DNA from 4 places in the Paenibacillus lutimineralis genome. Region 2 is predicted to be linked to each of the others. Evidence: predicted binding sites of a transcription regulator. Region 2 holds the regulator's gene; each other region holds the start of a gene.
The links. Region 2 encodes Rex, which represses fermentation and respiration genes when NADH is low (regulators of the CRP and FNR family bind a similar motif). Its sites were predicted from a motif close to TTGTGAAATATTTCACAA; they were not measured.
Positions count from the first base shown of each region.

Region 1: the regulator Rex is predicted to act here: its motif matches at 1,100-1,117, upstream of pflB (formate C-acetyltransferase).
Region 3: the regulator Rex is predicted to act here: its motif matches at 1,039-1,056, upstream of EI981_RS27005 (cytochrome ubiquinol oxidase subunit I).
Region 4: the regulator Rex is predicted to act here: its motif matches at 1,066-1,083, upstream of EI981_RS03250 (FAD:protein FMN transferase).

Region 1 covers NZ_CP034346.1:2,323,040-2,325,248, reverse strand. Annotated here, with positions in the region: gene pflB (formate C-acetyltransferase) at 1-1,026, opposite strand, end outside; gene adhE (bifunctional acetaldehyde-CoA/alcohol dehydrogenase) at 1,272-2,209, opposite strand, start outside.
Region 2 covers NZ_CP034346.1:2,495,461-2,497,669, reverse strand. Annotated here, with positions in the region: gene EI981_RS10560 (amidohydrolase) at 1-668, opposite strand, end outside; gene EI981_RS10555 (redox-sensing transcriptional repressor Rex) at 658-1,308, opposite strand; gene dinG (ATP-dependent DNA helicase DinG) at 1,342-2,209, opposite strand, start outside.
Region 3 covers NZ_CP034346.1:6,062,583-6,064,791, forward strand. Annotated here, with positions in the region: gene EI981_RS27005 (cytochrome ubiquinol oxidase subunit I) at 1-950, opposite strand, end outside; gene EI981_RS27010 (hypothetical protein) at 1,230-2,209, opposite strand, start outside.
Region 4 covers NZ_CP034346.1:765,854-768,062, reverse strand. Annotated here, with positions in the region: gene EI981_RS03260 (Gx transporter family protein) at 1-546, opposite strand; gene EI981_RS03255 (NusG domain II-containing protein) at 530-919, opposite strand; gene EI981_RS03250 (FAD:protein FMN transferase) at 1,150-2,209, shown strand, end outside.

The DNA.
Region 1 (2,209 bases), 170 kb from region 2:
ACCGATCGATTCAGTTACCCAAGTTGGGTCACCGCTGAACAGATCGTTGTATTCAGGAGTACGCAAGAATTTAACGATACGCAATTTCATAACGAAATGGTCAACCAATTCTTGTGCAGTTTCTTCAGTCAAAGTACCTTCAGCCAGATCACGTTCGATATAAGTGTCGAGGAACGAGGATACACGACCAAGTGACATTGCTGCACCGTCTTGTTCTTTAACAGCTGCGAGGTAACCGAAGTATACCCATTGAACTGCTTCTTTAGCATTTTCAGCTGGTCTGGAAATGTCGAAGCCGTACATTTGGCCCAGTTCTTTCAACTCTTGCAGAGCACGGATTTGCTCAGAGATCTCTTCACGAAGACGAATTACATCTTCATCGATCACATCAACTTCAAGGCTATTCAATTCTTCTTTCTTCTGTTTGATCAAGAAATCAATACCGTAAAGGGCCACACGGCGATAGTCGCCGATAATACGGCCACGGCCGTAAGCATCTGGAAGACCAGTGATGATGCCCGCTTTGCGGCATGCTCTCATCTCGGATGTATAAGCATCGAAAACACCTTGGTTATGCGTTTTACGAATTTTTGTGAACAGTTCTACGATTTCGCCCGGCAGATCAAATCCGTAAGCTTTACAGGAATTGAGTACCATGTTGATACCACCATACGGATGAATCGTGCGTTTGAAAGGCTCGTCTGCTTGCAAGCCTACAATTTGTTCCTTATCTTTATCTAAATAACCAGCAGCATGTGAAGTAATGGCGGAAGGTGTGTTAACATCTACATCAAGTACACCGCCAGCTTCGCGTTCTTTCTTAGTCAGATCGGAAATGATCTCCCAGAGTGCTTTAGTGTTAGCAGTAGCACCTTGAAGGAAGGATTCATCCCCTTCATAGGAAGCAACGTTGCCTTGAATAAAATCGCGAACATTGACTTCTCTCATCCACTTACCTGCTTTGAAGCCTCTCCATGCGGATTGAACTTCTTGATTACCTTTTACTTCTCTCTCAATCACCGACATCTTTATTCCCTCCATATATATAGTTTGGAGCACGCGGTTGAAGGATATACTCGCGCCTCGTGATCCCTAAAATTTGTGATAATTTTCACATTTCATACACTAATGAACCTATGAAAACCAATCACCTATTACTCAAATATGCGGGATCGTTTATGTCATAATCATACATCAATCCCGCATAAATGATTGTGACAAATATCACAATCGAAGTGATATTTGTCACGATTTTCCTTGCATTTGTTCAATTATTCGTCAAATCTTCCGTAGAAGGCATCGCGGTATACTTCCGCCAGTTCAGTGACCAATGGGAGCTTAGGGTTTGCTGTTGTACATTGGTCTTCGAAGGCACGGTCAGCCAAATAATCTACCTTCGACTCGAAATCCTTCGGATCGAAGCCGAGCTCCTGGAAGCTCTCAGGAATGCCAAGCTTTCTGTTCAAGTCACGGATCGCATTGATCAAGCTCTTGATGCCTTCTTCAGTAGTGCGAGCCGGCAAGCCAAGAATGCGGGCGATTTCTGCATAACGCTCATCAGCCACGAAATGTCTGTATTTAGGCCATGCTGCGAATTTGGTCGGTTTCTTGGCATTGTAGCGAATAACATGCGGCATCAAGATCGCATTCGTACGGCCGTGTGCTGTATGATATTGTCCGCCCCATTTATGCGCCAAGCTATGGTTAATACCCAGGAAGGCGTTGGCGAAGGCCATACCTGCCAATGTCGAAGCATTGTGCATTTTCTCGCGGGCTAGCTTGTCGCCAGTAAGCGCTGATTTCTCAAGGTACTGGAACACCAGCTGAATTGCTTTGATCGCAAGTCCATCTGTATAATCACTAGCCATCACCGAGACATAAGCCTCGATCGCATGAGTCAATACATCCATCCCGGTATCAGCAACAGCGGTCTTTGGCAGTGTATATACGAATTCAGGATCGATGATAGCTACATCTGGAGTTAGCTCATAATCTGCCAAAGGATATTTTGTATTACCATTAACTTTATCAGTAATAACTGCGAACGAAGTTACTTCCGAACCGGTACCCGAAGTCGTCGGAATGGCAACGAATTTCGCCTTTTGTCCGAGACGAGGGTATTTATAAATCCGCTTGCGGATATCCATGAATTTTTGCTTGAGGTTGTGGAAGCTTGTATCTGGATATTCGTAGAACAGCCACATTCCTT
Region 2 (2,209 bases):
TGTTGGACCTCCGCTCGTGTCTCGGACATATGTGTGTGTAATGGCAAATTAAGATCATGCGCTGCCTGCACAAACCTCTCAATATAATCCGGCGGGCATGTGTACGGAGCATGCGGCGACATCATTGTTGTAATCCGTCCTTCGGCCTTCCCGTGCCAATCACGAGCAATGCGAATCGCTTCGGCCAGCTTCTGATCCTGCAGTTCAGGCGGACAGAGACCGATAACACCGCGTGTTAGAACACCGCGGATGCCCGATTCCTCAACAACCTTACCCACTTGATCCATATGATCGTACATATCTAGGAAGGTCGTAGTTCCACCTTTGACCATTTCCAGCACAGATAAAGAAGCACCCCAATATACATCCTCAGGAGTGAATTTCGCCTCCATCGGCCACATCTTCTGCTCTAGCCATTCCTGAAGGACCATATCGTCTCCGTAACCACGCAGCAATGACATCGCCGTATGCCCGTGTGAATTGACGAGGCCCGGCATGAAGAGCAGGCCTTTGCCATCATAAGTCTCCGCACCTTCTACGCCCTCAGGCCGCTCCTCGCCGATATAAGAAATCGTATTTCCTTCGATCAGCATATAGCCATGGACGATCGGACTTTTCTCGTCCAGCACTGCAAATGTACCATTCTTAATCAACCATTTACGACTCATTTTCCGGTAATTCCTTTCCACTCTGCAAATAATAAGCAAGACTAATAAGGTCTGTTGTGAAATCTGCCGCATGGATACGCACGTCAGAAGGAACCTTGATGATTGTGGGCGCAAAGTTGAGAATTGCCCCTATACCTGCGGCAACAAGCTGGTCGGCAACGCGCTGCGCCTCCACATCAGGTACCGTAATAATTCCGATCTGAATATGCTTGTCTCTTACCGTCTGCTCCAGCTCCTCGATCGGCTGAATCGTAATGTCTTTGACCTTCTTGCCGATCTTGTCCGGGTTGGCGTCAAAGACTGCGATAATCCGCATATTATCCTTCACGTACGTATTGTAATTGGACAAGGCTTGTCCCAGATTACCAGCTCCGACGAGAGCCACGTTAATCTGCTGGTCCAAATTCAGAATTTGCCGTATTTTCTCGATCAAGTATGAGACGTCATACCCGATCCCCTTCCGACCAAAGTCGCCGAAATAAGCGAGATCTTTGCGGATTTGGGCTGGATTTAGATCCAGCTTCTGTCCGAGCTCCTGGGAAGAAACCGTCAAGACCTCGCGATGGCTTAATTCATTAAGAAACCGCAAGTATACAGGCAATCTGCGTACAACCGCATCTGAAATTTTTTCTGATTTCATATATTTTCCCCCTACAGGTGCATTTCGAAGAAATTACGACTCTTCGTCATCGTTTAACCATTCTGAGATCCGTGGAACCATTTGCGATAATGTCATATGCTCCATCTTCGGTCCCGGTAAAGAATACAAAAAGTATTTGCCATAATAAGATTCCAAGATGCGAGTATCATATACAACGACAATTCCTCGATCCGCAGAAGATCGGACTAGACGCCCGAACCCTTGCTTGAAGCGAATAACCGCCTGAGGCACCGACAGCTTCATGAAGGGGTTCTTCTTCTCCCTCTGAAGCCGCTCACTCTTAGCCTCAACCAGCGGGTGATTCGGCGGCTGGAACGGCAGGCGGACAATCGCCAGGCTCGTCAATGCTTCGCCAGGAATATCTACGCCTTCCCAGAAGCTGCTCGTCCCGAGCAGCACCGATGCTTGCTGCCCTTGAAAACGACGGGTCAACTTCGTTCTGCTGCCACTATCCATACCCTGTCCAATGACGGTGATTCCTTCATCGGACAGCCGCTCTTTTAATGGGTCATATACTTGTCGCAGCATCCGATAGGATGTGAAAAGAACAAGCATCCGCCCCTTGGTAGCAATTGCTGTATCCGCCAAAGAACGCACCAGAGTCTGAATAAAATAATCATCGCCTACGCTGCCCTTAACACTCGGGAAATCCCGCGGTATGAGCACTAATGCTTGCTCCCTATAATTGAATGGAGAAGGCAGCATCGCCGTCATCAAACGGTCTGTATTAGCCGCTTCCTGAAGACCGAGCTGTTCAATGACATATTGAAACGATTTATCAACGGTCAATGTCGCCGAAGTCATAACTACACTCTTCTTCTTATCGAAGAAATATGCCTTTAATTGAGCGCTGACATCAATCGGTACGGCAAAAATCTGC
Region 3 (2,209 bases), 2.9 Mb from region 2:
GGACCGTAGGTTTGTTCATACTCCGCCTGTAGTTCGTTCATCCCCTTAACTTCACCGGAGAAGCTGCTGTAAGACAGGAAGCTGAGCATATACGGAATTTTGATCTCAAAAGAATTCTTACCCGTCTCTGGGTTAATATGTGCATAAACAGTCCACGGAGCCGGATCACCGCTCTTGCCCCACAATCCTTCAGTTGCGGCCATCTTCATCGGCTGAGTCTTAACCAAGTACTGAGCCTGTTGGTGACCATAGAGAGCTGTCCCGAAGGAAGCGATCAAACCGACGATTACGCCGATCTTGAACGATTTCTTGAAGAACTCCATATCTTTACGACGCAGCAGCTTATAAGCACTGATACCTGCGATCATGAATGCACCTGTTGAGAATGCACCCAGCACAGTATGAGGGAATTCAACCCATAGCTGGCCGTTGCCGATCAAAGCGAAAAAGTCATTCATTTCTGCTCGCCCATTGTTCATTTCAAAACCAACCGGACGTTGCATAAATGAGTTTGCTGCCAGAATCCAGAAGGCTGATACAGTCGTTCCAATAGCGACGAGCCAGATGCATAGCAAGTGAACTCGCTTTGACAATCTCTCCCACCCAAAAATCCATAATCCGATGAAGGTCGACTCCATAAAGAAGGCAAACAGAGCCTCCACCGCGAGCGGAGCGCCAAATACGTCACCGACAAAGCGTGAATAATCGGACCAGTTCATTCCGAACTGGAACTCCTGAATAATCCCGGTAACAACACCAACAGCAAAGTTAATGAGGAACAGCTTGCCCCAGAATTTTGCCATGCGCTTGTATTCTTCTTTGCCCTTGACTACGTACATCGTCTCCATGATTGCGATCAGAAGAGCCAGACCGATAGACAACGGAACGAAGAAGAAGTGAAAAATTGTCGTCACCGCAAACTGAAGTCGTGCAAGCACTAACGGATCCATAATTTTTCTTCCCTACTTTCATTCATTTATTAACTAACGTGAATTCTATCACGGATAAATGAAAGTGAACGTTCAAAATTTAATAATTTTGTGACGAGAATCACATGATAAATGTCACAAAGGAATTTTTATCACATAAACGCAGTAATGACGCGGGTTTGGGACTCTCTTCCAAATTGTGAAACTTTTTTGTCTGACTCAGAGTCGTAAATAAAAACGGGTGAATCAAGCCTATTTTTGGCTCTCTTCACCCGATTCATTATTATCATTTTCAAGTGGTTATTCTTGTCCGGCCCTGCGTGTTAATTTGCCGAACAACCTACGGTTCGGGTGCCATACGAAGAAATTAAGCACAATCAGCAGTAGTGTGTACGCATATACCCCGTAATGGATTCGGGTCATAACTAAATGCAGAACTCCAAAACCTCCAAGCAGCAGCATTAACGGGAGAGTCTTCATCCCCGCACTCTGCTGTACAGCCTCGAACGGCCGGGAAAAAGGTAGATTATTATGCAGGAGGAAATGGCAAACCGCTGTATACAGTAGCATTCCTAAGCCTGCAGTAATCAAATCCGGAATAATAACGACCCCGAACAAGAAGCAAAATATAATGCCTTGTAAAATGAACAACGGCATGATCAAGCGGACAAATGCAGCGACTAACGTCCCTCTGTATATTTGCACATCATCGCTGATCGGCAGTGCTTTATATATCCAAGAGGCTTTATATTTGCTGGAATACTGCAGCATCATGATAATGGTAGAGATCATCGCCCCGGAGAAATAAATGAACAAGTATTTCCCGGTTCCCCTGAGCTCTGAGATACCACCTCCTAGCCCGGAGCCAAATAGAAAGATAAACGGGAATATAATCGAGAATCCGAGGATGGGATACACTTTAAGCTTGAAATCCCGTTCATTTCCCATCATCGACCAGGCCAAACGGAAGAACCCTTGCTCCTGCGGGCTAGAACAGAATATGCGGGACAGCCAATAAGGCAGTCTCCCTCTTCCTCTAGAAGGTCGTCCTCCAGGATCGGCCAGCTTCTGCAGGTGGCGTTCCATCGAAGGCATCAGCCGGACATAGATCATAAAGGCTAGGATCGGTATAACAAGACCGAGCAAAGAGAATACGGTGAATATTAAATTCCCGTTGCGATGAAGCACACTCTCGAACGGTGCCGCGAACCATACCGGTATGATATAGAATTGATACCACTTAGGCTGGAAAGTAACCTGAATATCGATAAGATTAAACA
Region 4 (2,209 bases), 1.7 Mb from region 2:
CTATGCTAGAAATCCTTCGAACAAGGACATCTTCGATAAGGAAGGAACCAGATATCTAACGGCAATACCTACTGCAATCCCTGTAAGTACCCCCATAATCAGCAGCATCGGCAAATAGTAGAATATTTTCGTCGTGTTGAAATAAATACAAGCAGCGGTTAGCTGCCCGATATTATGGGCGATCCCGCCAACGATGCTAATACCGATGAAGCTAAGCTTATCGCGCCCAATCAGTAATAGGAACCACATCGCCACAAAGCTGAACAAAGCCCCCATGATACTAAATAAGAAGCTTGAGAACGTGCCGAAGATAAAGGCGGTCAGCAAAGTCTTAAGCAGCACCATCATCATGGCATCCCGAGCTCGTAAGAAATAGAGACAGGTCAACACCATAATATTTGCAAGTCCCAGCTTAGCGCCAGGTACACCCATATTGAGGGGAATCAAGGATTCAACCATGCTTAACACGACAGCCACCGCAGCGAAGATAGCGACGATCACTGTTCTTTTAAGCGCGATATTAGACTGCTCATTTAACCGTTGCATCGATACCATCCTCCTCTGATGGGCCTTCGATCTCGACCATCAGTTTATGCGGAAGACAGATAATCGTACCTCCCGTCCGATCCACAAATCCGAAGGAAAGACATACTTTATCAGGGCAATCCGCATCAAACATTTCAATACCGTAATCATGAACTTTCAGAATATTAAGCCCATGTTCATTTTCCACTTCAATGGTCTGCTCTTCTTGAGTAAGAGTTACCTCTTTAAATAATTTCCCATCCACCGTAATTTTAGCAGTCCGAAGTTCGTTGTGATTTTTTTCACTTGCATCTCGATCGAACCATCGTGGAATAATAAAGGCCAATGCAATAATTACAACTAATCCGATCAGCAGAAGATCTCCGCGTTTCATGTGCAACTCCTTGTTTCCTTATTTTTTGATAATATAAATCTTAGATGAACTCATTATACATGTAACTTTCATCACAGAAGTGTGATAAATGTCTCTTCCCTTGTCTTTTCACAAAATAATCATTTAAAATTGAAGATATTTTTTAATTGTGAAAATTTGTACTTTTAGTACTGTTCCATTTCTGCTACAATCAAGGACGATAAATGACAGGCAGAAAAGAGGTTAATCCGATGAATATGAAGAAAGCCGCTATTTTACTGGTAACGATGTCTCTCGCCGGTTCCCTGCTAGCTGGCTGTGGAAATTCGGGAAATAGCTCAGCTCCCGGTTCCAGCAGCGAGACACAAGATAAAACCGTTGAACCTATGAAGGAAACCTATTTTATCTTTGATACAGTAGTAAATATCAAGATTTATGATAATCGGGCTACCAAGAAAAATCTCGATGAAATCGGTGTACTGCTGAAACAGATCGATTATCAGATCAGCAGAAATAACGAGAACAGCGAAATATACAAGGTTAACGCGAATGCTGGTATTGCTCCAGTCCAAGTGTCCAAGGAAACTTACGATCTTGTCGCCTATGCTGTCGATTATGCCAAGCGTTCGGAAGGATTGCTGGACCCAACGATCGGCAGGCTTGTCGGCCTGTGGAATATCGGCCATGAAGGCGCCCATGTCCCTGCTCCCGAAGATATCGCTGCCATGCAGAAGCTGTGCGACTACCATAAGCTGGAGCTGAATGAAGCCAAGCATGAGCTGTACCTGACGGAAAAAGGTATGGACATCGACCTCGGTTCCTATGGTAAAGGCTATGCCGCTGACCGCGTTTACGACTATTTGGCGGATCAAGGCTTCCATAGTGCGATTATCGACCTAGGCGGCAACATTTTTGCCATGGGGCAGAAGCCTGGCGGCAAAGATTGGAGTATCGGCATCCAGGATCCCGATCAGGAGCGCGGTAAACCAATTGGCACCGTTCCTGTGAATGATAAGACTGTCGTTACCGCAGGGATATACGAGCGTTATTTCATCGAAGACGGCAAAATGTATCCGCATATCCTTGATCCCAAGACAGGCTACCCTGTCGATAATAACATCAGCAGCGTTACGATCATTACCGACCGCTCGACCGATGCTGACACGATGGACACTGCGCTTGTTCTCATGGGCGTAGAAAAAGGACTGAAGTTTGCCGAGAGCATTCCCAACACTGAGGTTCTGTTCATTACCAAAGACAAGAAGCTGTATGCTTCACCCGGATTTAAAAAGCTATTGAACAAGACAAATG